DNA from 3 places in the Vogesella sp. LIG4 genome. Region 2 is predicted to be linked to each of the others. Evidence: predicted binding sites of a transcription regulator. Region 2 holds the regulator's gene; each other region holds the start of a gene.
What was found. The regulator sigma-54, encoded in region 2, starts transcription at its own class of promoters, with help from an activator protein. The targets are predictions, from matches to a motif close to CTGGCACGCTTCATGCTT.

Region 1: a site for sigma-54 is predicted at 2,055-2,072, ahead of PSELUDRAFT_RS06780 (dicarboxylate/amino acid:cation symporter). Genes of this name have one in related genera too.
Region 3: a site for sigma-54 is predicted at 1,710-1,727, ahead of glnK (P-II family nitrogen regulator). Genes of this name have one in related genera too.

The regions. Positions count from the first base shown of each region.
Region 1 covers NZ_LT607802.1:1,435,130-1,442,884, forward strand. Annotated here, with positions in the region: gene PSELUDRAFT_RS06775 (amino acid racemase) at 1-696, opposite strand, end outside; gene PSELUDRAFT_RS06780 (dicarboxylate/amino acid:cation symporter) at 756-2,021, opposite strand; gene PSELUDRAFT_RS06785 (LysR substrate-binding domain-containing protein) at 2,304-3,200, shown strand; gene PSELUDRAFT_RS06790 (TniQ family protein) at 3,347-4,582, opposite strand; gene PSELUDRAFT_RS06795 (helix-turn-helix transcriptional regulator) at 4,592-4,957, opposite strand; gene PSELUDRAFT_RS06800 (TnsD family Tn7-like transposition protein) at 5,007-6,764, opposite strand; gene PSELUDRAFT_RS06805 (DNA-binding protein) at 6,923-7,213, shown strand; gene PSELUDRAFT_RS19250 (hypothetical protein) at 7,445-7,755, shown strand, end outside.
Region 2 covers NZ_LT607802.1:1,984,000-1,991,754, forward strand. Annotated here, with positions in the region: gene PSELUDRAFT_RS09325 (flavin prenyltransferase UbiX) at 1-229, opposite strand, end outside; gene rapZ (RNase adapter RapZ) at 329-1,186, opposite strand; gene hprK (HPr(Ser) kinase/phosphatase) at 1,167-2,123, opposite strand; gene PSELUDRAFT_RS09340 (PTS sugar transporter subunit IIA) at 2,116-2,574, opposite strand; gene hpf (ribosome hibernation-promoting factor, HPF/YfiA family) at 2,707-3,036, opposite strand; gene PSELUDRAFT_RS09350 (RNA polymerase factor sigma-54) at 3,104-4,537, opposite strand; gene lptB (LPS export ABC transporter ATP-binding protein) at 4,544-5,272, opposite strand; gene lptA (lipopolysaccharide transport periplasmic protein LptA) at 5,269-5,790, opposite strand; gene lptC (LPS export ABC transporter periplasmic protein LptC) at 5,780-6,346, opposite strand; gene PSELUDRAFT_RS09370 (HAD family hydrolase) at 6,343-6,867, opposite strand; gene PSELUDRAFT_RS09375 (KpsF/GutQ family sugar-phosphate isomerase) at 6,876-7,755, opposite strand, start outside.
Region 3 covers NZ_LT607802.1:646,902-654,656, reverse strand. Annotated here, with positions in the region: gene PSELUDRAFT_RS03025 (ammonium transporter) at 1-1,276, opposite strand, end outside; gene glnK (P-II family nitrogen regulator) at 1,315-1,653, opposite strand; gene PSELUDRAFT_RS03015 (accessory factor UbiK family protein) at 1,912-2,199, shown strand; gene PSELUDRAFT_RS03010 (YifB family Mg chelatase-like AAA ATPase) at 2,202-3,638, shown strand; gene PSELUDRAFT_RS03005 (SPOR domain-containing protein) at 3,752-4,477, shown strand; gene PSELUDRAFT_RS03000 (thiol:disulfide interchange protein DsbA/DsbL) at 4,495-5,103, shown strand; gene PSELUDRAFT_RS02995 (undecaprenyl-diphosphate phosphatase) at 5,165-5,983, shown strand; tRNA gene PSELUDRAFT_RS02990 (tRNA-Met) at 6,031-6,107, shown strand; gene PSELUDRAFT_RS19215 (hypothetical protein) at 6,648-7,697, shown strand.

The DNA.
Region 1 (7,755 bases), 550 kb from region 2:
ATGAAGTAAGGCATATTCGGCATAGATCTCATTAATATCTGCTAATGCAATGCCAAACCTCTGCATTTCGGCTGCTACCATGGCTAGCTCTGTAAACCCTGGCAGTAGCAGATCTGCTTGTTGCTCCTGCAACTGATGGCAGGCCCGGCTTACTAATTCGATTACAGCTTTATCAGCCCCGCCTACCTGTAAGCCACGAGTACCGTATACGGCCTCCATGAGTCCTTCTTGTTCAAGGGAAGAAGGGTAGATCAGTTGGTAATGTTCGCCAAAATAGCGCTCGAACAGCCCCGCATGGCGCACATAGTCAGATGTCAGCACCCCAAGCCGGCTACCAGGCGCTATCCGGGCTGCAACATACTGGGAAAGTGCATCCATCATATCCAGCACGGGCGCCTCGAGTTCGGTCTGAATCTCATCGCGAAACACGTGGCTGGCGAAGCACGGAAGTAAGATGGTATCCACGCCACGTTGGATCAGGGTACGGCCAGTTTCAAACACATAGAGCTTACGTGCGATAACATTACTGTCTTGTTCCAGTGAAGTACCGGCTCCACGGAAAGGGTGCTGTTCGAGCAGGAAATGTAGTTCCGTCTCTGCGTGACCTGCGGTATGCGCTTTCAGCAACTTACCGAACAGGTCGGCGCCAGCCAGCGCGCCCAGCCCGCCGATGATGCCCAGGGTTCTTTTGTTCATGATCGTGACGACTTAGCGAAAGAAGGCGGCCGCATCAAGCGGCCGCACAGGGTTAAACATCAGGTGCGGGCTTCCGCCGGTTGAACAATCTCTTGTGGGTTCTGCTCACCTTCCAGCTTGGCAACCACGGCAGTGGCAAGGCTATTGCCCAGCACATTGGTCGCAGTGCGTCCCATATCAAAGAACTGGTCGATCCCCATGATCAGCAGCAGCCCCGCTTCCGGCAGATGGAACATGGGCAGGGTTGCTGCCACAACCACCAGCGAAGCACGTGCTACACCGGCCATTCCTTTGCTTGTCACCATCAGTACCAGCAACAGAACCAGCTGCTGAGTAAAGCTCAAATTAATGTTGTAAGCCTGGGCGATGAACAGTACGGCAAACGCCTGATACATCATCGAGCCATCCAGATTGAACGAATAGCCAAGCGGCAGCACGAAGCTGGAAATACGCTTAGGAACACCAAATTTCTCTAGAGAATCGATGGTTTTCGGGTAGGCGGATTCGCTACTGGCAGTCGAGAACGCCAGCATGATCGGTTCACGAATATGCTTCAGAAGCTCACCAACCGACTTGCCGAGAAACAGATAGCCCACTGCCAGCAAAAGCCCCCACAGTAGTGCCAGCCCCAAATAAAACTCGCTGATCAGTTTGCCGTAGCTCAGTAACACCCCAAGGCCCTGTACCGTGATGACAGCCGCCATGGCGGCAAATACGCCAATCGGCGCCAGACGCATCACGTAGTCCGTGATGCGGAACATGATGCGCGCCAGTTCATCGATGCATTTGTCAAACGCGGTATGCCCCTGACCTTTGACAAAGCCGAGCGCAGCCCCGAAGAACAAGGAGAACACCAGGATCTGCAGGATTTCATTTCCAGCCATGGCTTCTGCAATGCTTTTGGGGAAAACATGCGTGATAAAGCCCCTGAGATTCAGATCTGCTGTTTTCAACCCCGCACTTGCAGCAGCATCCGGCAGTACCAACTGCATGTGATTACCAGGCTCAAACAGATTGACCAGTGCCATGCCGAGCAGAAGGGATGCAACGGATGCGCAAATGAACCACAGCATGGCTTTGAGGCCGATGCGACCAACCGCACTAGCATCCCCCATGCTGGCAACACCGGTAACCAGGGTGGCAAATACGAGTGGAGCGATGATCATCTTGATCATCCGTAAAAAGATGTCTGTCACTATGCTGAAGTAGCCGGCAATATCCTTGGCGGCCTGCGCGTCAGTGGAAAAGCTGTGGCATAGGTAACCAACCAGAACGCCCAGAAGCATTGCCACGCCAATCTGGCGAGTCAGTTTTTGGGTGTTCATGGCCGCCCTCCCATCAGTACTTGGTGACAGACAGAGCGTGAACCGTACGGGCCGGTCTCGGCGGGTAAAAATTTTTTTGGAATATTCATGACAGACTCCTGTGTAGGCGCATGCGGTGAGTGCGCCATTGAATTCTAGAGTCGGACTAGAAGCTCCTTGATGAGGATGGCTCATGTCGCTATGCGGATTCGGAATAGCTTTTTTTGTGCGCTAAACAGATGATTTAGGATGAGTCTGGTATCGATTGACCAAGCCGAGGTGTAGCAGAGGGGAGTAGGGACGATGTATATCAGATGGATAGATGACCTCCTGGCTCTGGCCGAAACCAAAAGCTTTTCACGGGCAGCGGAAAGTCGTCATATCACCCAATCGGCGCTATCACGTCGTATACGATCCTTGGAGGAGTGGGTCGGGGCAGATTTGGTCGATCGGGGTATCTACCCCCTGGAGTTGACGCCAGCAGGTAAGCTTTTCTGTGAACAGGGGCGAGAGGCGCTGCAATTGCTGCTGAGTGCTAGGGCGGAAATTCGCCAGGAAACTCGCATGCCTGGTAAGGCCATCCAGATTCGGGCCGGGCATACGCTGTCAATGACCTTCCTACCTAAGTGGATGAAGCAATTCCATTTTCATCATGGGCAGTTTAATACTCGCGTAGTGGCTGAAAATGTGCTCGATGCTGTGACCGCGCTCTCGGAAGGTAGCTGTGACCTGATGTTCTGCTACCATCACCCTCTTACCCCCATTCTGCTAGACCCGGAAAAGTTCGAGTATCTATCGTTAGGGCATGAAGACTTTATCCCTGTCACGGCGCGGCTACCTTCGGGGCGTCCTGCTTTCAGTTTGCCAGGGCGGAAAACGGCACCAATCCCATACCTGGCGTACACCTCCACTACCTTCCTGGGGAGAGTTGTTGAGGTGATTCTGAAACAGGCGCCAGTTGAGCCCTTCCTTGAGCGCTGCAACGAAGCGGATATGGCCACGTTGCTGCTGAACATGGCCCGTGAGGGTTATGGGGTGGCATGGGTACCAGAAAGTGCGGCGGTTGACGCCTTGCAAAAAGGGGAGCTCGTCTACGCAGGCCAAGATGAATGGCATGCTAGGCTCGAAATCCGGGTCTATCGCGCTATCAACAATTCCAATGCGGCTCTGCAGGAGTTATGGCAGTCCTTGCAAAGGTAATGCACGACGTAAAAGAGTACTTTATTTACGGCTAGACCATCATCAGCGCCGTCACTACATTCCCAGTCTCAATTATTACGAGCTATTCCGAAGGAGAGAGAAAACCTTGCGGGTCGTTGCTTTTTGGCAAGGCTCCAAGCCAATACTTATCCGAAGTTGTTTGCCAAAATTTTTGCAAACGTTCGCCAGTCTTCTCCGGGGAGCCCCATACCGCCTTGTTTCTCCCATTGATTCTTCATCGCGCCTCCCCAAGCTTTCAGCTCTGCAGGACTGGCATACGATAGCCTCTCAAGAACGAAGTGTCGTTCTGCTGCTGGTACGCCAGCCGCGGTAGGTAGACCATAGCGTTCTCGATACTTGTAAGCGGTACGAGATGAGCACTTCAGATGTCGGGCCATGTGCGATACATTTCCACTGGCTTCAACAAAGATGCGAACGAACGCAGCTATCGATTTGAACGGGTCATCCGACAGTAGCTCAGCATCAGGTTTTGATGCTATTTCAACCTCTACGGTTACTTGTCGGAGGTGATCGACTCCTTCAAATAGTGCAGCCAGGATCATTGCGATGGCCTGTCCTGATGCACCCTGCCCAAAAAATGCCGCGTCGATCTCTAAATGCCTTCCCTGATAGCTCGGGGATAGCAGTGCTGGGTAATGCTTTTCTAGCCAGTCCACCGGGAATTGGGTCTTGATGTGCCGACTGAGAGAGGAGTCCGGCGCTTTCTTTTTTATATCTCGTGTAATCCCTAGCGCTTCGCACCGTGTCTTGACTGGAGGGATGAGTTCTTTAGGGGAAATTCGCTCTGGTTGGGAGAGCAGCCAGGTCGCAAATTCATGGTACCGAGTGACAGTGGGATGGTCCCAAGAGGGAGTGGATTCACGAGTCGGTGCGACATGTAGAAAATGATATTCCGGCGGAAGTAGAAAACCGTCGGTACCTTCGGTACGGAGTAAGGGTGTTTTATGCTTAATGCAAATGTCAACACCCGGCAGTTGATGTTGTCGTTGCCACCATCCAATTTTTTTCTCTTCCACGCATTGCTGGCAGGCCCGCGCTGCTTTGAGGAGTGGGCCATCAGCAGGTTTAAGCCAGCGGCGAATCAAGGGCTGATAGGTTAGTTCTGAATGTTTCTGACCAGGATAGGCGTAGTGGAACGGAATTAAGGTATGGCGCGCCAGATACTGCTCCGGATGCATGGCCAGCTGTTCCGAGAAGTAAAGAAGCTGTTGGCGGTCTTCGTTTCGTTTTCGGTGGTCCTGGGCCGAACCCAGGGTATAGCGAAGTAGCGCGCTAAAGCTTGGTATGCCGTTCAGGAACGCGATCCTGCCCGCATGGCCCAGTCCAAGTTCATCTGGATGCGGCTTCGCCATTATGAGCATGGGGACACCTTATTCATGATGCAGATGTGGGGGAACGGGGTGCAGCTGAGCCAAGCTTCGAATCACTTGTGCAAGGGCATGAGCGTGGGTAGCTGTGCCATCCCATACTTCTCCAAGTGCTGCCATCAGTTCACGATTTGTCCGGACGTCTGGCTTGTCCGTAATGGCTAGCTTAGATTCTGCATAAATGCATAGCTTGTTGAGTAGCTTGGTTCGACGCGTAATTTGCCCTGACAGCACCCTGCTGACTTGGGATTGGTTTACGCCCATCGCCATCGCAAGTGCTGTCTGGGTGATGCCTGCTGCTTTGAATAGGGATGCCAGCTCATGGGCTTTCTGCTTGGGGTCGTCAGGGTGCATATCCTGATTATGCATAAAATCCTCATAAATGCATAGTTGTGGCGCGGGAGGAACCGTGCGAATGCTAGCCGTTGGGAAGCAGGCCACTATCTTGCTGACGGCGAGCCTTGGTTACTTGCTGGATAGCCTGCACGGTCAGTGGTAGGCGCGCCAAGGTACCTAGCCGCATGCGTAGAAGAGGAAGCTGTTTGTAGAGCATCTGCAGGCTGATACGTTTCAGATCTGGAGAGGCATTTATGATGTCCAGAGCGGCTTGTTTAACGAGCTGAGCAAGCTCTACATCACGTTCATCCCAGGCGATTCTGGGTGAAGAGTACTCGCGTGGTTTTGACACGGAATGCTCCTGCAGCCAAGCGCGATCATTGCGATACAGCCAGGCAAATGTCGCCGGTTCGAGTAGCCGGAGTGTCTTGGTATTGAGCTCGGGGTTAGCCTCATACACGGCTAGCCAACTCTGGCGTGCTTTTGCTTTGGCCATGTCATTCCTTACTGCGTGCCATCGTGCTTGTAGACCCGGCGTTGTACGCAAAATGGTGGTGATGGTGGAGACGGAAATGCCATGCTTTGCCGCGACGATAGCCTTGTCCTCCCCAGTCTCCAGATCCAGGATCAGCTGTACATAGCGCTCTGCCTTCAATTTCTTTGGACGTCGCTTGTAGGCCAGACCGTGGCCTGCAGCACAAACAAGAAATGTCTTGATGTCTACTCCGGCCGATGCGGCTGCTTCCCGAGCCGAGATTTCTGCATTGGCAAAGCGATTCAGCAGAGCTGGGCTGCTTTCAGTCTTCCTCTGCTCAGGTGGCGGAGTCTGGGCTTGGCAATCGATTGTTGGTTCCGTCCACGCATCGCACTCGGAGAGAAATATCTCCGGTGTGGGGTACAGCCAGCTGATGATGGCCAATTGATGCAGAGGGTGTCGGACAAATCGCGGAACTGACAACATGTGGCGCAGATGTTGTTCGGCCGCGAGTGATGTGGCCGGCAATGGGGCTAACTCGGGTACCACACGCAACTGAGCGCAATGAGCCAAGTAGCTGGGTATTGCCAAACTGATACGCGGCCTCCCTGTTTTGGTAGCGTACCCCGCGGCAACCAGCGCTCTTGCATGGCAGTGCACAACAGACGCAGGGGAAAGCACTTGGTAAAGGGAGCGGTTCCCCAGCGCCAACGCACCGCGGGCAAGTCTGACTAACGCATCGTTCTCTTGGACTGGGATAGGCTGCCCGATGGTATTGCGGGGGGCATCCAGTTCCGCTTCTGCCGGTAAAACCCACTCAAATCGACCGACCCCGTTCGCTTTGTGCTGGGCTTCCAATAAGGGATCGCCGTGGATGGGGCAAATCCATACCCCAGGTAGCTGATGGCATCGGTGCCAGTAGGCGACATAGTGATGGGCTACGTCATCTCTCATGCATTGAGGGCAAGCTTTTAGCGGAAAGTGGGCACGGAACTGAGAGGTAACCAAGCCGAGTTGGAATTTCAGCTGCCCCAAGCCGGAAGAACGAAGCTGTCTGAAAAGCTGGTCAACGCTAGATAGCGGCTGAAAGGCGACCAAGATCGGGGCGATAGTGTGATTTTGCAGGATTGAAGCAATATCACCCAACACTCCACCTGTCGCCTGAACGAAGTAATCCAGTGCACCGGGCAGGTCATGGCTTGTCCCCGCATGAGGGTGGCCAAACAGCATATTCCCCGTACTGCGGCTCAATGGATTGCATGATAGCCAGTGGTACCGACTGGCCCAACTGAACAAGGTCTCGTCCGGTAGCCATGCTGGGCATGATCCCTGCCCGTCTGGGGATTGTCCGATTCTGTTAGTCACGTTGGCGATACCAGTCGAATCAATTTACCTGTTAGATATATTTATTAATACTGTGAGTTTTTAAATCTTTTGCTTGTCAATTAATTCACGATAGTCCATAGTTGTACGGTGTAAAGGCATGAACGAATCGACACACATCTGATCAGGTGTGGACAAATTTGAAAGACTGGAACGGTATGCAGACGCGTACGCTGCAGGAAGTACGGCGGGCTTTCGAGGAGCATGGACTGACCGTCGCTGAATGGGCGCAGGCCAAGGGCTTCAAGCAGGACATGGTATATGCCGTCTTGCTGGGACGAGCGAGGGGTCTAAGAGGCGAGGCGCATAAGATTGCGCTGGCACTCGGGCTGAAAGGACCGGCCCAGACAGAAAGCCCGTTAGTGTGGCTTTCGGAGGAAGAATCGAACGAAGTGACTCAGGAAAAGGAGACCCCTATGGCTGATGGATAGCATTTTGAGCCAGGGAAAAGCACAAGGGCCGCAAGCTGTTGGCGCAGCAAAACGGCCCTTCTGGGTGTGCAGATCACTTTTGAGTGGGATCTGCTTACATCCTCATCCACAACGCAGCCTTTGTCAAGGCGGCGTTGTCGGTCTGCTTTTTCCTTCTTGCAGAAAAAAACGGTTGCCGCCCTCCCCCTGAGAGGAGGCCTGGTAGGTTTTTGTTTGTGAAAAGGAACATCAATGAATACTCGACTGAAAAAATTGGTCGACCGCTACATCGAGCGACAGGGCGTCCTTCAAATCGGATCTGAGTACCAACCAGCAATCCGAGCCGTTAGGGGGGAAGCCCCCTCGATGTCTCGTTGTTGTCGAATCTGGTTCGCGCTACACGACCGAGAGCTCCACACACTGAGCTTAAGCGAAACGTGTGCAGCTACCATCGCGATTTTTCATCCCGGTTTGGTGGATTTGCTGGAGCAGCGCTGCTTACCTACTGACCCAGAGTGTCATCCAGTTTCTTTGTATCCGGAAATGAGTGGCACATTACTACC
Region 2 (7,755 bases):
CCCGCAGCTGGCCGTCCGCCGGCTGGTAGCGTGCGGCCAACCATTGCTGCAGCTCGGCCGGGCGCGAGGGCAGGGTGAGGTTCATTTCCTGCTGCGCCACCACCTGCGCCGCCTGCGAGTACAGCACCCACACCCGCACGCCGGCGGCGAGCAGGCAGTCGATCAGGCGCAAGCCGTAGGGCAGGCCGGAGGCGCCGGTAAGGGCAACGGTAACGGTGTCAGGTTTCATCCGTGGCGGACTCCGGCAGATTCTGGGTATGGTCTTGCGGCAGCAGGCAAGACGATGCGGGGGCAAGGCAGAGACTGGCGGCGCTGCGAGGCTCCGCTTTTATTTATGGCTGTCGCCGCTGCGGCCATCCAGCTGGCGGTGGCGCAGCAGCACCTGCTCATCGGCAAAGCCTGCGGCCAACCTTTCGGTCAGGTAGACCGAACGGTGCTGGCCGCCGGTACAGCCTATGGCCACGGTGACGTAGCTGCGATTGTCCTGCTTGAAGCGCGGCAGCCAGCGCTGCAGGAAGGTGGCGATGTCCTGCTGCATCTGCGCCACTTCCGCCTCGCCGGCAAAGAAGTCGCAGATTGCCTGGTCGCGGCCGGTGAGCGGGCGCAGTTTTTCGTCGTAGTAGGGGTTGGGCAGGCAGCGCACGTCGAACACGAAATCGGCATCCAGTGGAATGCCGTGTTTGAAGCCGAAGGATTCGAACACCAGGGTCAGCCGGCTGCTGTCGGCCTCGGCCAGCACTTTCACGTAGCTGCGCAGCGCATTGGCCGACAGGTTGCTGGTGTCGATGCGGTGGCCCAGATCCACGATGTGCTCCAGCATCTCGCGTTCCAGCTGGATGCATTCCTCCACCGTCAGGCGGTTGCCGGACAGCGGGTGGCGGCGGCGGGTCTCGGAGAAGCGCTTCACCAGCACTTCGCTGGTGGCTTCCAGGTACAGCAGGCGCACGTCGGTGCCGCCGGCTTTCAGCTGGGCCACCACCTGCGGCAATGCGGCCAACGTTGGTGCCGAGCGGGTATCCACGCTGATGGCGATGTGCTGGTAGCCGAACTGGCTGTACAGCGCCATGGCATCGGCCAGCATGGTGGCCGGCAGGTTGTCCACGCAGTAGTAGCCGACGTCTTCCAGCACCCGCAGTGCCACGGATTTGCCGGAGCCGGACAGGCCGCTAATCAGGATCAGCTGCATGTTCCTGGTCCCGGAGCAGGTTGGTGTGGCGGTCGATGAATTCACGGGTGCTGTCGATACCGCGCAGCTGCAGGATGTAGTTGCGCACCGCGGCTTCCACCAGTACCGCCAGGTTGCGGCCGGCGGCCACCGGCAGGATCACCTTGCGCACGGTGACGCCGAGAATGTCCTGGGTTTCGGACTGAATGTTGAGGCGGTCCAGTGCCTGCATGGCCTGGTCGTTGGCCTTGATCAGCTGGATGATCAGCTTCAGCACCTTCTTCGGCCGTACCGCGGTTTCGCCGAAGATGGTACGGATATTGAGGATGCCGAGGCCGCGCACTTCCAGGAAGTCGCGCAACAGCGGCGGGCAGCGGCCTTCCAGCGTTTCCGGGCCGATGCGGTACAGCTCCACCGCGTCGTCGGCCACCAGGCCGTGGCCGCGCGAGATCAGTTCCAGCGCCAGCTCGCTCTTGCCCATTGCCGAGTCGCCCATGATCAGCACGCCGATTTCCAGCACGTCCAGGAACACGCCGTGCATCACGGTGGATACCGCCAGTGCGCGCGCCAGGTAGATGCGCAGCACGTCCATCAGGTACGGGCTTTCCAGCGGCGTGCTCATCAGCGGCACGCTGTCGCTCTGGCAGTAGTCCTGCAGCAGCTTGGGCACCGGCTGGCCGTTGGCGACGATCACCACCGCCATGGTCTTGTGGAACAGTTGATCCAGCGCGGTGCGCGCCGCTGCCTGCTCCAGCTTGTCCAGGTATTCCACCTCGGCCAGGCCCAGCACCTGCACCCGGTTGGGGTGGATGAAGTTCAGGTGGCCGACCAGCGCCTGTGTCGGCCGCTGTTCGTCGTTGGAAATCAGGTTGTCGGAACCGGCCTTGCCGGCGATCCAGCTCAGGTTGAGTTTGTGCTGATTGTCCTGGAACAGGCGGCGGACACTGACATTAGGCATGGTGGCTGTCTTCGCAAAGCATGGCGTGCAGGGTGAGATTGTCGGCGCAACACATCTTTTCGCGCAGGCTGCGGCTGGAGAACAGCTGGGCCAACTCCGACAGCACCTGCAGGTGCAGGTCGGTAGCCTGCTCCGGCACCAGCAGCACGAACAGCAGGTTCACCGGCTTGCCGTCCGGCGCCTCGAACGGTATCGGGGTTTTCAGGCGCACGAAGAAGCCGGTGGCGTCCTTCAGGCTCTTGAGGCGGCCGTGCGGAATGGCCACGCCCTGGCCCAGGCCGGTGGAGCCCAGCTTTTCGCGGGCGAACAGGCTGTCGAATACATCGCTGCGCGCAATGCCGAAGCTGTTCTCTACCAGCAGGCCGATTTGTTCGAACAGCCGTTTCTTGCTGGAGATTTCCAGGTCGGCCAGTACGTGCGACTGGGGAAGAATCTTGCCGATCAAGCTCATGATATCTGTGAGGGGCAGAAAAACGTCGGCCATTCTACGCTGAGTCCGGCGTTTTCCATAGCAAGGTCAGTGGTTGCGGCTAGCAAAAACGGGAGCCTGTGGCTCCCGTTGTCATCTTGCTGTCGTCCTGATTTACAGGGCGGCATCGGCAGCGTTTGCCTGCGGCGTTACGCTACGGTGTTCCCCCTGTTTTTCCTTGAATTTCAGAACCTGACGGTCCAGCTTGTCCATCAGGGCATCGATGGCGGCGTACATGTCGGCGTCGGTTGCCTCGACATGGATGTCCTTGCCTGCCAGATGCACATTGACCTCCGCTTTTTGTACCAGTTTATCCACGGACAGCGTCACGGTGATGCCGATCACGTTATCGACATGGCGGGTGATGCGTTCCAGTTTGCTCTCGATGAATTCGCGCAGGGGCGGGGTAATTTCGAGGTGAAGACCGGTAATTTTGAGGTTCATACCCTGACTCCTTCTGTTGACGGCACGGTCGGGCTGGCCGTACCGGGTTTTCGTCGCACTCTTTCTTTTAAAGTGCTTTGCGAAGGTTAACTGGCGGTATCTGCATAGCTTCACGATACTTGGCTACGGTGCGCCTGGCAACCTGTATGCCCTGTGCCGTGAGGCGGTCGGCGATGGCACTGTCGGACAGCGGTTTCCTGTTGTCTTCACCATCGATGATCTGGCGGATATGCGCCTTGATCGCCGTGGCGGAGCATTCGCCGCCGCTATCGGTTTCCAGGGCATTGCCGAAGAAGTATTTGAGCTCGAACAGGCCTCGGCTGCACAGCAGATACTTCTGGGTGGTGACCCTGGAAATCGTTGACTCATGCAGCCCGAGTTCATCCGCGATGTCGCGCAGAATCAGGGGTCGCATGGCCACTTCGCCGTGTTCAAAGAACGCCTGTTGCCTGTCAACGATAGCTTCCGACACTTTCAGAATAGTGTCAAATCGCTGCTGGATGTTTTTCACCAGCCAGCGCGCCTCCTGCAGTTGGCCGCTGAGATTGTGGCTGCTGTCTCGCTGTTGCAGCATGCCGGCATATAGTTGATTTACCTGCAGTTTCGGCAGCGCGCCGCGGTTGAGCTGGGCCATCCAGCGACCGTTGCGCCGAATCACATGGATATCCGGCGCCACGTAGTGGGTTTCGCCCTGATCGAAGCCGCTGGTCGGCCGCGGGCGCAGGGTGGAGATCAGCTGGTGCGCGGCACGCAGTTCGGCTTCGCCCACGCCAAGCAGTTTCTTCAGCCGTACGTAGTCGCGGTTGCCCAGCAGTGCCAGGTGCTCGCGCACCAGGGTCAACGCCAGCTCGCGTGACGGGGTGGCCGCCGGCAATGCGGCCAACTGCAGCTGCAGGAATTCGGCCAGATCACGGCTGCCGATGCCTACCGGCTCGAACTGCAGCAGCAGCTTGCGTAGGTATTCCAGCTCGTCGGTGTCGATGTCCAGTTCCAGCGGCAGGCTGGCGGCGAATTCATCCAGCGGCGTGGTGAGGTAGCCGTCTTCGTCCAGTTCGTCGATCAGCAGCGTCAGCAGCGCGCTGTCGCGGCGGCTCAGTGGCCGCTCGCCGATCTGCGCTGCCAGGTGCTCGCGCAGGGTAGGGCGGCAGGGGGTGTTGAGGATGGGGTCGAACTCGTCGTCGTCATCGCGGCTGCCACTGCCGGAACCGCTGCCGCTGCCCCAGTCGCTGAGGTCCATTTCCTCGCGCTCGCGTTCGCGTTCCTGCGGCGCGTCCTCGCCGCCGCTGTCGCCGGCGGTGTCGTTGCCGCTGCCGGCTTCCACCGGCTCATGCTCGGCGGGGCCGTCGCCGTCGGCGCGTTCCAGCAGCGGGTTTTCCAGCAGGTAGCGTTCCAGCTCGCTGGACAGGTCCAGGGTGGACATTTGCAACAGCTTGATCGACTGCTGCAATTGCGGGGTCAGGGTCAGATGCTGGCTGACTTTGAGTTGCAGTGTCTGTTTCATGCCGCTTTACAAGTGGAAGTGCTCGCCCAGGTACACCTGGCGCACCTGTTCGTTGCTGACCAGTTCGGCCGGCAGGCCGGAAGCCAGCACGCGCCCTTCGGAGATGATGTAGGCGCGGTCGCAGATGCGCAGGGTCTCGCGCACGTTGTGGTCGGTGATCAGCACGCCGATGCCGCGCTCCTTGAGGAAGGAGATGATCTTCTGGATGTCGATCACCGCGATCGGGTCCACGCCGGCAAACGGTTCGTCCAGCAGGATGAAGCGCGGGCGGGTGGCCAGCACGCGGGCGATCTCCACGCGGCGGCGCTCGCCACCGGACAGCGCCATGGCATTGCTGTCGCGCAGGTGGCCGATGTTGAGATCGTCCAGCAGCAGCTCCAGCTCCTTGTCCAGCTGTTCGCCGCTGTAGCCGGCCACTTCCAGCACCGCCTGGATATTCTCTTCCACCGTCATCTTGCGAAAGATGGAGGCTTCCTGCGGCAGGTAGCCCAGGCCCAGGCGCGCGCGCTTGTGGATGGGCAGGTGGGTGATGGCTTCGCCGTTGAGGCTGATGTTGCCGGCGTCGGCGGCGATCAGCCCCACCACCATGTAGAAGCTGGTGGTCTTGCCGGCGCCATTGGGCCCCAGGAGGCCGATGACTTCACCGCTGGCGATGTCCATCGACACGTCCTGCACCACGGTACGCTTCTTGAAGGTTTTCTTCAGGTGCTGGATGGTCAGGCGGCTTTGCGTCATGGCTTTTCCTGCGCCTTGGGCTGGAGGATCACGGTGACGCGGCCCTTGGCGGCGCCACTGGCCGTCGGGTTGTTGCCTGCCACCTGGTAGATTTCGGTGACGGTGTTGTAGGTGATCTGCTCGCCGGTCACCAGATCCTGGCCGCGCTTGACGCGCGCCTTGCCGGTGAGGATGACCTGGTTGCTGGCGCTGGTGTAGTCAACGCGGCTGCCCTGGCCGTCCACGTATTCGTTCTTGCCTTCCACTTTCTGGCGGAAGGTGGCCGGGTTGCCGAAGGCCTGCAGCGTCTGGTTGCCCTGCGTGTCGCGGGTGACGATGGTCTTGTCGGCATGCAGGGTCAGCGTGCCCTGGGTGGCAACCACGTTGCCTTCCAGGATGTTGATTCCCTGCTTCTGGTCCAGCGAGCCGCGGTCGGCGGCCAGTTCGATCGGCTTGTTGCTGTCGGCCCGTTCGGCGTAAACGTTGGCCGCAACACCGCTCAAGCCCAGAATCAGGGCGAGCATCAGGCTATGGCGCATAGTGCATCCTTACTTGGGACAGCAGTTTGAGCTGCCCGGCTTGATGGTTATAGATGAGGCCGACGCTGCGCACCCGGCTGTTGCCGTAGTTCATCAGCACTTCGGTATGCGAGCTGGCCAGCTGGTTGCGGTTGTCCAGGCGCAGTGCCTGGGTCTGCAGTGTCATGTCGGGTTTGCCGGCCTGCCCGGTGCGCAGCAGGTGCACGTTGCCGCTGAAGTCGGCGATGTCCTGCGGCCGGTTGTAGCGGCCGCTGTCTGCAGTGATGTGCAGGTCCGGTGCGCCCTGCTGGTACTGTTTCAGGTCGGGAGCCGTGAAGTATACCGATTCCACCTTGGGCAGCTTCCACATGCGGGTGGCCACCAGCTGCTGCCACGGGCGGCCCTGTTCATCGAAGCGCTTGGCGGTGAGCTGCTCGATGGTGTACTCGGGCTGGTTGGGGTTGAGCTCGCGCTGCGCCGGCTGCTGCCACTGGGTCAGCACGTCCAGCCAGGAGGTGAGCAGGCCCATGCCCACGAGCAGGGCCAGCGGGAACAGTTTGCCGGCGCGGGTCTTCATGCCAGGTAGGCCGCCATCAGGCGCTCATAGTTGCCCTGCGCCTGCAGGATCAGCTCGCATAGCTCGCGCACCGCGCCGTTGCCGCCACTGCAGCCGGTAACGAAGTGGGCATGCTGGCGCACGAAGCTGGGTGCATCCGGCACCGCCACCGCGAAGCCGGCGCGCGACATCACCGGCAGGTCCACCACGTCGTCGCCGATGTAGGCGCACTGGCTGGCGGTGAGGCCAGTTTTCTGCAGCAGCTCGGCAAACACCGCGCGCTTGTCGTGCACGCCTTCGTAGTAGTGGTCGATGCCCAGGCCGCGGGCGCGGTGTGCCACGCCCGGCGCGGCGCGGCCGGTGATGATGGCCAGCTGCACGCCGGTGGACTGCAGCATTTTCAGGCCGTGGCCGTCCAGGGTGTTGAAGGCTTTCAGCTCTTCGCCGCTGGCGGTGATGAAGATGCGGCCGTCGGTGAGTACGCCGTCCACATCCATGATCAGCAGCTTGACCTGTTTTGCCAGTTCGGTAATCGGTTGCATGGGCAGTCCTAAACCACGCCTGCCTTCAGCAGGTCGTGCATATTGAGTGCGCCGGCAAGGCGCCCCTGCTGGTCTACCACCAGCAGGCCGTTGATCTTGCGGCGTTCCATTTCCTTGACGGCTTCCACCGCCAGCAGGTTGGCCGCAATGGTGCGCGGCTGGCGCGTCATCACGTCGTCGATGGCGAGGCCGGCCAGGTCCAGCGTGCGGTCCAGTGTGCGGCGCAGATCGCCATCGGTAAAGATACCGATAAGGCTGTCGGCAGCGTCCACCACCGCGGTCATGCCCAGGCCCTTGCGCGTCATTTCCAGCAGTGCTTCTTTCAGCGAGCTGCCGCTTTGTACCCGCGGCAGCGCGTCGCCACTGTGCATCAGGTCGCTGATGTGCACCAGCAGGCGGCGCCCCAGGCTGCCGCCCGGGTGCGACAGCGCGAAGTCTTCCGGCTTGAAGTTGCGCGCATCCAGCAGCGTCACCGCCAGCGCGTCCCCCAGCGCCAGCGCGGCGGTGGTGCTGGTGGTGGGGGCCAGGCCCAGGGTGCAGGCTTCCTTTTCCACCGCGGCATCCAGGTGCACGGTGGATTCGCGCCCCAGCGTGGACTGCGGGCGGCCGGTCATGGCGATAATGGGAATGCCCTTGCGTTTTACCGCCGGCAGCAGCGCGACCACTTCCGCGCTTTCGCCGGAGTTGGACAGCGCCAGCAGCACGTCCTGCTCGGTGAGCATGCCCAGGTCGCCATGCGCGGCTTCGGCCGGGTGCATGAAGAACGACGGCGTGCCGGTGCTGGCCAGCGTGGCGGCGATCTTGTTGCCGATATGGCCGGACTTGCCGATGCCGGTCACCACCACCCGTCCCGGGCATGCCAGGATCAGGTCGAGGGCGGCCAGAAAA
Region 3 (7,755 bases), 1.3 Mb from region 2:
GGCCTTCGCGTTCTTCTTCCTCGCTGACACGCAGACCCATGATGGCGTCTACGGCCTTCAGCAGCACGAAAGTGACGGTGGCGCAGTACACCGCGGTAACGCCGACACCGAGTGCCTGGGTGGACAGGCTGCCTTCCACGCCGCCGATGTTCTTGACTGCGAACACGCCGGTCAGCAGTGCGCCGATGATACCGCCCACGCCGTGTACGCCGAAGGCATCCAGCGAATCGTCATAGCCCAGCATGTGCTTGAGGCTGGTGGCGCTCCAGTAGCACACCACACCGGCGATCAGGCCGATGGCCAGCGCGCCCTTCGGATCGACGAAACCGGCAGCCGGGGTGATGGCCACCAGGCCGGCTACGGCACCGGACACGATGCCGAGTACGGACGGTTTGCCCTTGGCGATCCATTCCGCAGCCATCCAGCCCAGCGCGGCAATACCGGTAGCTACCTGGGTGGTTACCATGGCCATGGCGGCACGGCCGTCAGCAGCGGCGGCAGAGCCGGCGTTGAAGCCGAACCAGCCCACCCACAGCATGGAGCCGCCGATCAGGGTCAGCACCAGGTTGTGCGGCGGCATCGCTTCCTTGCCGAAGCCCACGCGCTTGCCCAGCACCAGGGCGCAGATCAGGCCTGCCACACCGGCGTTGATGTGCACCACGGTACCGCCGGCGAAGTCCAGCACGCCCTTGTCGCCCATCCAGCCGCCCGGTGCCCATACCCAGTGGGCTACCGGCACATACACCGCCAGCGACCACAGCACCATGAATACCAGCATGGAGGAGAACTTCATGCGTTCGGCAAAGGCACCGGCGATCAGTGCCGGGGTGATGATGGCGAAGGTCATCTGGAACATCATGAACACCCCTTCCGGGATGGTCGTCGCCAGCGGGTGCACGGTCAGCTTGCCGGCATCCTTCAGGTACAGCATGCCATCAAGGAACAGGCGATCCAGACCACCGATCAGGCTGTTGCCGGGCATGAAGGTCAGGCTGTAGCCCACCACGGCCCACAGTACGGTGATGGCGGCACAGATGGCGAAGCTTTGCATCAGCGTGGCCAGCACGTTCTTCTTGCGTACCATGCCGCCGTAGAACAGCGCCAGGCCCGGAATGGTCATGAACAGCACCAGCGCGGTGGAAGTCAGCATCCAGGCGGTGTCGCCGGCGCTGATGGTGTTGGCCGCAACCAGGGTCGGGGCGGTATTGTCGGCCAGTGCCGGCAGTGCGGTCAGCAGCCAGGGCAGGCTGGCGGCGGCAAGCAATTGCTTTTTCATGTTCGGTTCCCTCTCTATCGCATTGTTATTGTTGGCGCTCAGACGGCATCGGCACCGGTTTCACCGGTACGGATGCGGACCACCTGTTCCACATCGAAGACGAAAATCTTGCCGTCGCCGATCTTGCCGGTGCGGGCTGCGCTTTCGATGGCTTCCACCACCTGGTCCAGCAGCTCGTTGGCAATGGCGATTTCAAGCTTTACCTTGGGCAGAAAGTCCACCACGTATTCGGCGCCGCGATAGAGCTCGGTATGACCCTTTTGACGACCAAAGCCTTTCACCTCGGTAACGGTAATCCCTTGAACACCGATGGCGGAAAGCGCTTCCCGCACTTCGTCAAGCTTGAACGGCTTGATAATGGCACTGACCAGTTTCATGGCGACTCCTTGAGATAGATGCCTGATGGCGCATGGTTGGAGAGACAGGTCAGCCAATGCACGAACCGTGCCAGTTTGAATTTTCTTTAATTTTCAATTGGCTAGTGTTTTTTGGTGCAAGCTGCTGGCTTTTGCGAAGCCGATGCACCAAGCCGGTGGCCCGCGCTGCGCCGGAATGGTGCATGGGTGGTTTGTGCAGTCGGAAGGGGTTTTTGCTAAACTCAAAGACCATCATCATGACAAAGTCAAGGTCGCGCCATGTTCAGCCAGAAACTGTTTGACGAAATCAGCAACAAGATCAGCGAAACCATCGCCGCCAGCCCGGCCAAGGACCTGGAAAAGAACATCAAGGCCATGATGGCAGCCACTTTCAGCCGCATGGATCTGGTAACCCGCGAGGAATTCGATATCCAGCAGGAAGTGCTGGCACAGACCCGTGCCCAGCTGACCGCCATGGAGTCCCGTCTGGCGCAACTGGAAGCGCAGCTCAACCCGGCACCTGCCGTTGAGGCCGCTGCAGACAACGACCCGGCCCAGCACGACTGAGCATGAGCTTCGCCGTCTGCCTCAGCCGGGCGCTGGCCGGTGTGCAAGCGCTGGAGGTGGCGGTCGAAGCGCATCTGGCCAACGGCCTGCCGGCATTCACCCTGGTGGGGCTGCCGGATATCGAGGTAAAGGAAAGCCGCGAGCGGGTACGTGCCGCCTTGCAGCAATCCGGTTTTGAGTTTCCGGCACGCCGGATCACGGTGAACCTGGCGCCGGCCGATTTACCCAAGGAATCCGGCCGTTTCGACCTGCCGATCGCCATCGCCCTGCTGGCTGCCGCCGGGCAGGTACCGGCGGAGCAGCTGCCCGCTTACGAATTCGCTGGTGAGCTGGCGCTGAGTGGCGAACTGCGCCCCATCCGTGGCGCGCTGGCCATGGTGGCGGCGGCCAGAGGCAGCGGGCGCAAGTTCATTCTGCCGGCATCCAGTGCGCAGGAAGCGGCACTGGTGCCGGGGGTGGAAATCTACGGTGCAAGCACCTTGTCGGAAGTCTGCGCCCACCTGGCCGGCCTGGCAGCGTTGTCGCGCTGTAACGCCGAGCAGGCCGCCGGTGCGCTAATGACCGATTATCCTGACCTGAGCGATGTGCGTGGTCAGGGCGCCGCCAAGCTGGCACTGGAGATTGCCGCCGCTGGCGGGCATAGCCTGCTGATGCAGGGGCCGCCCGGCACCGGCAAATCCATGCTGGCGGCGCGCCTGCCGGGCTTGCTGCCAGCCATGGCAACCGAGGAAGCGCTGCAAAGCGCCGCGGCGTTGTCGCTGACGGTGGCCGGTTTCGATGCGGCCAACTGGGGGCGGCGCCCGTTTCGTCATCCGCACCACACCGCTTCCGCTGTCGCCCTGGTGGGTGGCGGTTCCGACCCCCGCCCGGGGGAAATCACCCTGGCGCATCACGGCGTGCTGTTTCTGGACGAATTGCCGGAGTTCGACCGCAAAGTGCTGGAGGTATTACGGGAACCACTGGAGACCGGGGAAATCCATATCTCTCGCGCCGCACGGCAGGTGACGTTTCCGGCGCGCTTCCAGTTGCTCGCCGCCATGAATCCCTGCCCGTGTGGTTATCTGGGGCATCCCCGCAAGCCTTGCCGCTGCACGCCTGAACAAGTGCTGCGATATCGCGCTAAAATATCTGGCCCATTGCTGGATCGTTTTGATTTAATGGTGGAGGTGGGCAGTTTGCCACTGGCGGAGTTGCAGCAGCTGCCGGCAGGGGAGCGCAGCGCCGATGTCCGCCAGCGGGTACACCGTGCCCGCGAACGGCAGTGGCAGCGCCAGGGCAAGCCGAATGCCGGCTTGAGCGTGGCCGAGCTGGACGAGGTATGTGCGTTGTCGCAGGGGGAACGCGATAATCTCAACCTGTTGCTGGAAAAACTGGCATTGTCTGCCAGGGCGTACCACCGCGTATTGCGGGTGGCGCGTACCCTGGCGGATTTGCAGTAAGAAAACGTGCTGAGTCGGACACACCTGCTGCAGGCGGTGCAATTCCGCCGCGGGCTGGCCGGGTTCGGCAGTAATGAATGACAGAGTCGCAGTGGCTCGAATCAGTGGGTCTCATGAGTAATAAAGATCATAAAAATACGCGCAGCAGCCGCAGTTCTACCGGTTCCCGCAAGGGCGGCGGTGGCGGCATGATGGCAGGCATCCTGGTGGGCCTGATCGTCGGCGTGGGCATTGCCATCGGCGTGTCGATGTACCTGAGCCGCTCGGCGACGCCGTTCACCAATATGGAGCGCCTGCAGGGCAAGCAGACGGCTTCAGTGCCCGAGGCCGAGCTGCTGGAGCCGGGCGCCAAGCTGTCAACCGCCACCCCACCGGCCAAGCCAGCAACCAACCCTGCAAGCCCCGCGGCCAACCCGCAGCCTGCCTCGGCCCCCGCCGTCAACGGCAAACCGGCCACGGCTGGCAAGACCACCCAGGCGCCGGCGGATGTCGATGGCCAGCGTTTCGACTTCTACAAGATCCTGCCGGGGCAACAGGAAGCGGTGCCCAGCACCGACAAGGGAACTGCGGACACGGCTTCCGGCTCCAATGCGGCCAGCCAGCGCTTTTTCCTGCAGGCCGGGGCTTTCCAGTCGGAAAGCGATGCTGACAATATGAAGGCACGCCTCGCCCTGATGGGGGTGGAAGCCAAGATTCAATCGCTGAACATGGCGGACAAGGGCCTGCTGCACCGTGTGCGCATCGGGCCGTTCGAGCGCCAGGAAGATATGGATGCCATGCGTGCCCGCTTGCGGCAGGAAGGCATCGAAGTCTCCATCGTGAAACTCCCTGTAAAGTAAGGTAACGAAAGAAAACCATGAAGAAATGGCTGTTTGCAGTGCTGATGATGGTGAGTGGTCTGGCCAATGCCGCCATTGTGGAAGGCAAGGATTATGTCGTACTGGCTACCCCGCAGCCGGTTAGCACGCCGGGCAAGGTAGAGGTGATCGAGTTCTTCTCCTACCACTGCGTTCACTGTTTCCACCTTGAGCCCTTCATTACGCCGTGGTCCAAGAAACTGGCCAAGGATGTGAGCTTCCGCCGCGAGCAGATCGTGTGGGGCAAGCAGATGGAACCGCTGGCACGCCTGTTCGCCACCTTCAAGGTAACCAACACACTGGAGCGCCTGCACGGCCCGGCCATTACCGCCATGGTGCAGCAGCACGTGGATCTGACTGACGAAGCCGCTACCACCAAGTGGCTGGCGACCCAGCCGGGCGTGAACACCAAGGCGTTCATGCAGGCGTACAAGTCGTTTGGCGTGAACGCGCAGGTGGCCCGCTCCACCCAGATCACCCGCGACTACGCCATCCAGGGCACGCCCACCATCGTGGTGGCCGGCAAGTACGCTACCGTGGCTGCCGAGCCGGCGCAGTTGCTGAAGGTGGTGGATGAGCTGATCGTGAAAGCGCGCAGCGGCAAGTAAGCGCTGCCAGCCCGTTGTTGTTCAGGCCGCCAAGTGCGGCCTGAATTTTTATGGAGCGGATATGGACACACTGCTGCTTGCCCAGGCATTGCTGCTGGGCATTGTCGAGGGCCTCACCGAGTTTCTGCCGGTATCCAGTACCGGCCATCTGATCGTGGTGGGCGACCTGATCGGCTTTCAGAATGCCGGCAAGGTATTCGAGATCGCGATCCAGTTCGGCGCCATCCTGGCGGTGCTGGTGTTGTATCGCGAACGTTTCCTGGCGGTGGCGAAGGGGCTGGGCAGCGATGCCGGCGCGCAGCGCTTTGCGGCCAACCTGTTGCTGGCCTTCCTGCCGGCGGCGGTGATCGGCCTGCTGTTCATCAAGCAGATCAAGCACTACCTGTTCAACCCCGTCAGCGTGGCGGCGGCGCTGATTGTCGGCGGGCTGGTGATTCTGTATGCCGAGCGGCGCCGGCACGTGGTAACGGTGCATGATGTCGATGCCATTGCCTGGCGCGATGCGCTGAAGATCGGCTGCGCACAGGTGCTGGCGATGATTCCCGGCACCTCGCGCTCCGGGGCCACCATCATCGGCGGCATGTTCTTCGGGCTGGATCGCAAGGTGGCCGCCGAGTTCTCGTTCTTTCTGGCGGTGCCCACCATGTTTGCCGCCACGGTGTACGACCTCTACAAGCATCGCGACCTGCTGTCGCTGGCAGAGCTGCCGATGTTTGCCATCGGCTTCGTGGCGGCCTTTCTCAGTGCCCTGCTGGCAGTGCGTACCCTGGTCAGCTTTGTCGGCAAACACAGTTTCGAGGTGTTCGCCTGGTACCGTATCGCTTTCGGCTTGGTGATTCTGGCAACATGGCATTGGAATTTTGTGGATTGGTCCACATAAAACGCTTGACGCCAAACTGATGGTTGGCTATGATGTGTTCTCTCTGACGCGGGGTGGAGCAGTCTGGTAGCTCGTCGGGCTCATAACCCGAAGGTCGTAGGTTCGAATCCTGCCCCCGCAACCAAATATATCAAGCACTTAGGCCAATCTTTCGAGATTGGCCTTTTGCTTTTCTGCTGCCGTGTAACCGCTATGTAAGCGAATTTGGTCAGCGTCACTCCAGCTGGATCAACGCAATGCCGGGTTACACTCCCCCTCCCGTCTTGTTCTGTGCCGATTCCGCTGCACTTCTTTATCTTCGGCCCCCCTCCAATGGATTGGTCTGAGATTTCGTGTTGCGAGTCCCTGACCGATCTGACTGGCCTGACCACTTCATGTCTATGCCCTTGTTTGGATTCCTCTATGGGACTTGCTGTAAACGAAGCATGTGGACAGAATCTCCCTAAAAGTTACGTGTGCCATGGCTCATTGGTCGAGCGCTTTGCGTCAGTATGCTCAAGCCTAGTGGTTGAACGTCATGTGCCCCTGCTTCGTGCTCGACAAATTGATGGCATTCCGCAGTCGGATGGTGCTTCCGCCAACTTTTGCCCTGGACCGTCAGCCAGTACTATCTGTCTGACAGCGTAACTTGTTCACCTCCGATCAGTTAGTGTCACAGGACAATATGGAAACCTTTATCTCAGCTTTGCAGGTGTTGAACGCGGTGGCAAAGCAAATCGCTCTTCCGACTGGATGGGAAGGCGCCATGCAAGCTCTGCAAGCCAACACGCATGTGTTTAACAGCGAAGAGGGCGACAAGTTCAATGTAGGTATTAATCGTTTTCTGAACGGTCTGAGCCGCAAGCAGTTCGCGCTGTACTTCTGCCGATCGGAGGCTGCATCCAAATTGCACGCATTATTTCATAATGCACAAGGGAATATACGTTGTTACGACACTAGGAGTTCAGGGCAAGCTTTGATTAGTGATGCAGTAATGGCTAAAATAATTTCTACTTTAGGAGATGTTGCAAAAAATTTTGACGATGCGTATCGACTAGCGAGGCTTGGTGAGAAACCATTTCCAGATCCGCTTTTGCCAAGTAAAAATAGCGAAAATATTCGTTTTCTAAGTGATGTTGGCTTTTCGCGTCAGCAGCTGGATGAGTTTTTTGCTGTGCGAAAAATGATGAACCCTCTTGTAGGTGTAGAGGTGGATGATCCTCCGCTGTACATTTTGGGGAGTGAAACCGTTTGCGATGATTCATTGCAACAGCCTGGTGTTGACCATGAGTTGATCAATAAGTTACTTCAAACGAATCAGATACTCATTGCGAATTTGCAGTCTGATATGCCGCTATCGAATGGCGCACAAGGTGATTGTTCGCTGCCATATAAACAAGCGCAGATAGCCGGAGACCTTGCGGGTCTCAGTGCTGCGAGTGGTGTGGATGGCGGCATTGCTACGAAAAAAACTACCGTACGCTTTGAAATGGAAAAAGTAGATATTCTTAGTGTGCGTATCCGTGAAGCCATTGAGGAAACCGGAAGTTATCAACCAGCCGTGATCTTTGATAAGTTGAAGGAGTGGGCGCTGGAAGAGCGGTCCCCATTTACCGGCTTAGACAATGACAATAAAAAAATCAATTATACCGATGGCAATTTCACCAAGCGCGGGATTAACATGGATTCTCTGGGGGCGCGAATTCGACGCTTCAAAAAAAAGCATAATTTGTAAGTCTTCCCATTGGGCTCGTGGGTAGTGATCGTACGATTACTACCTGTGCCATTCTTCC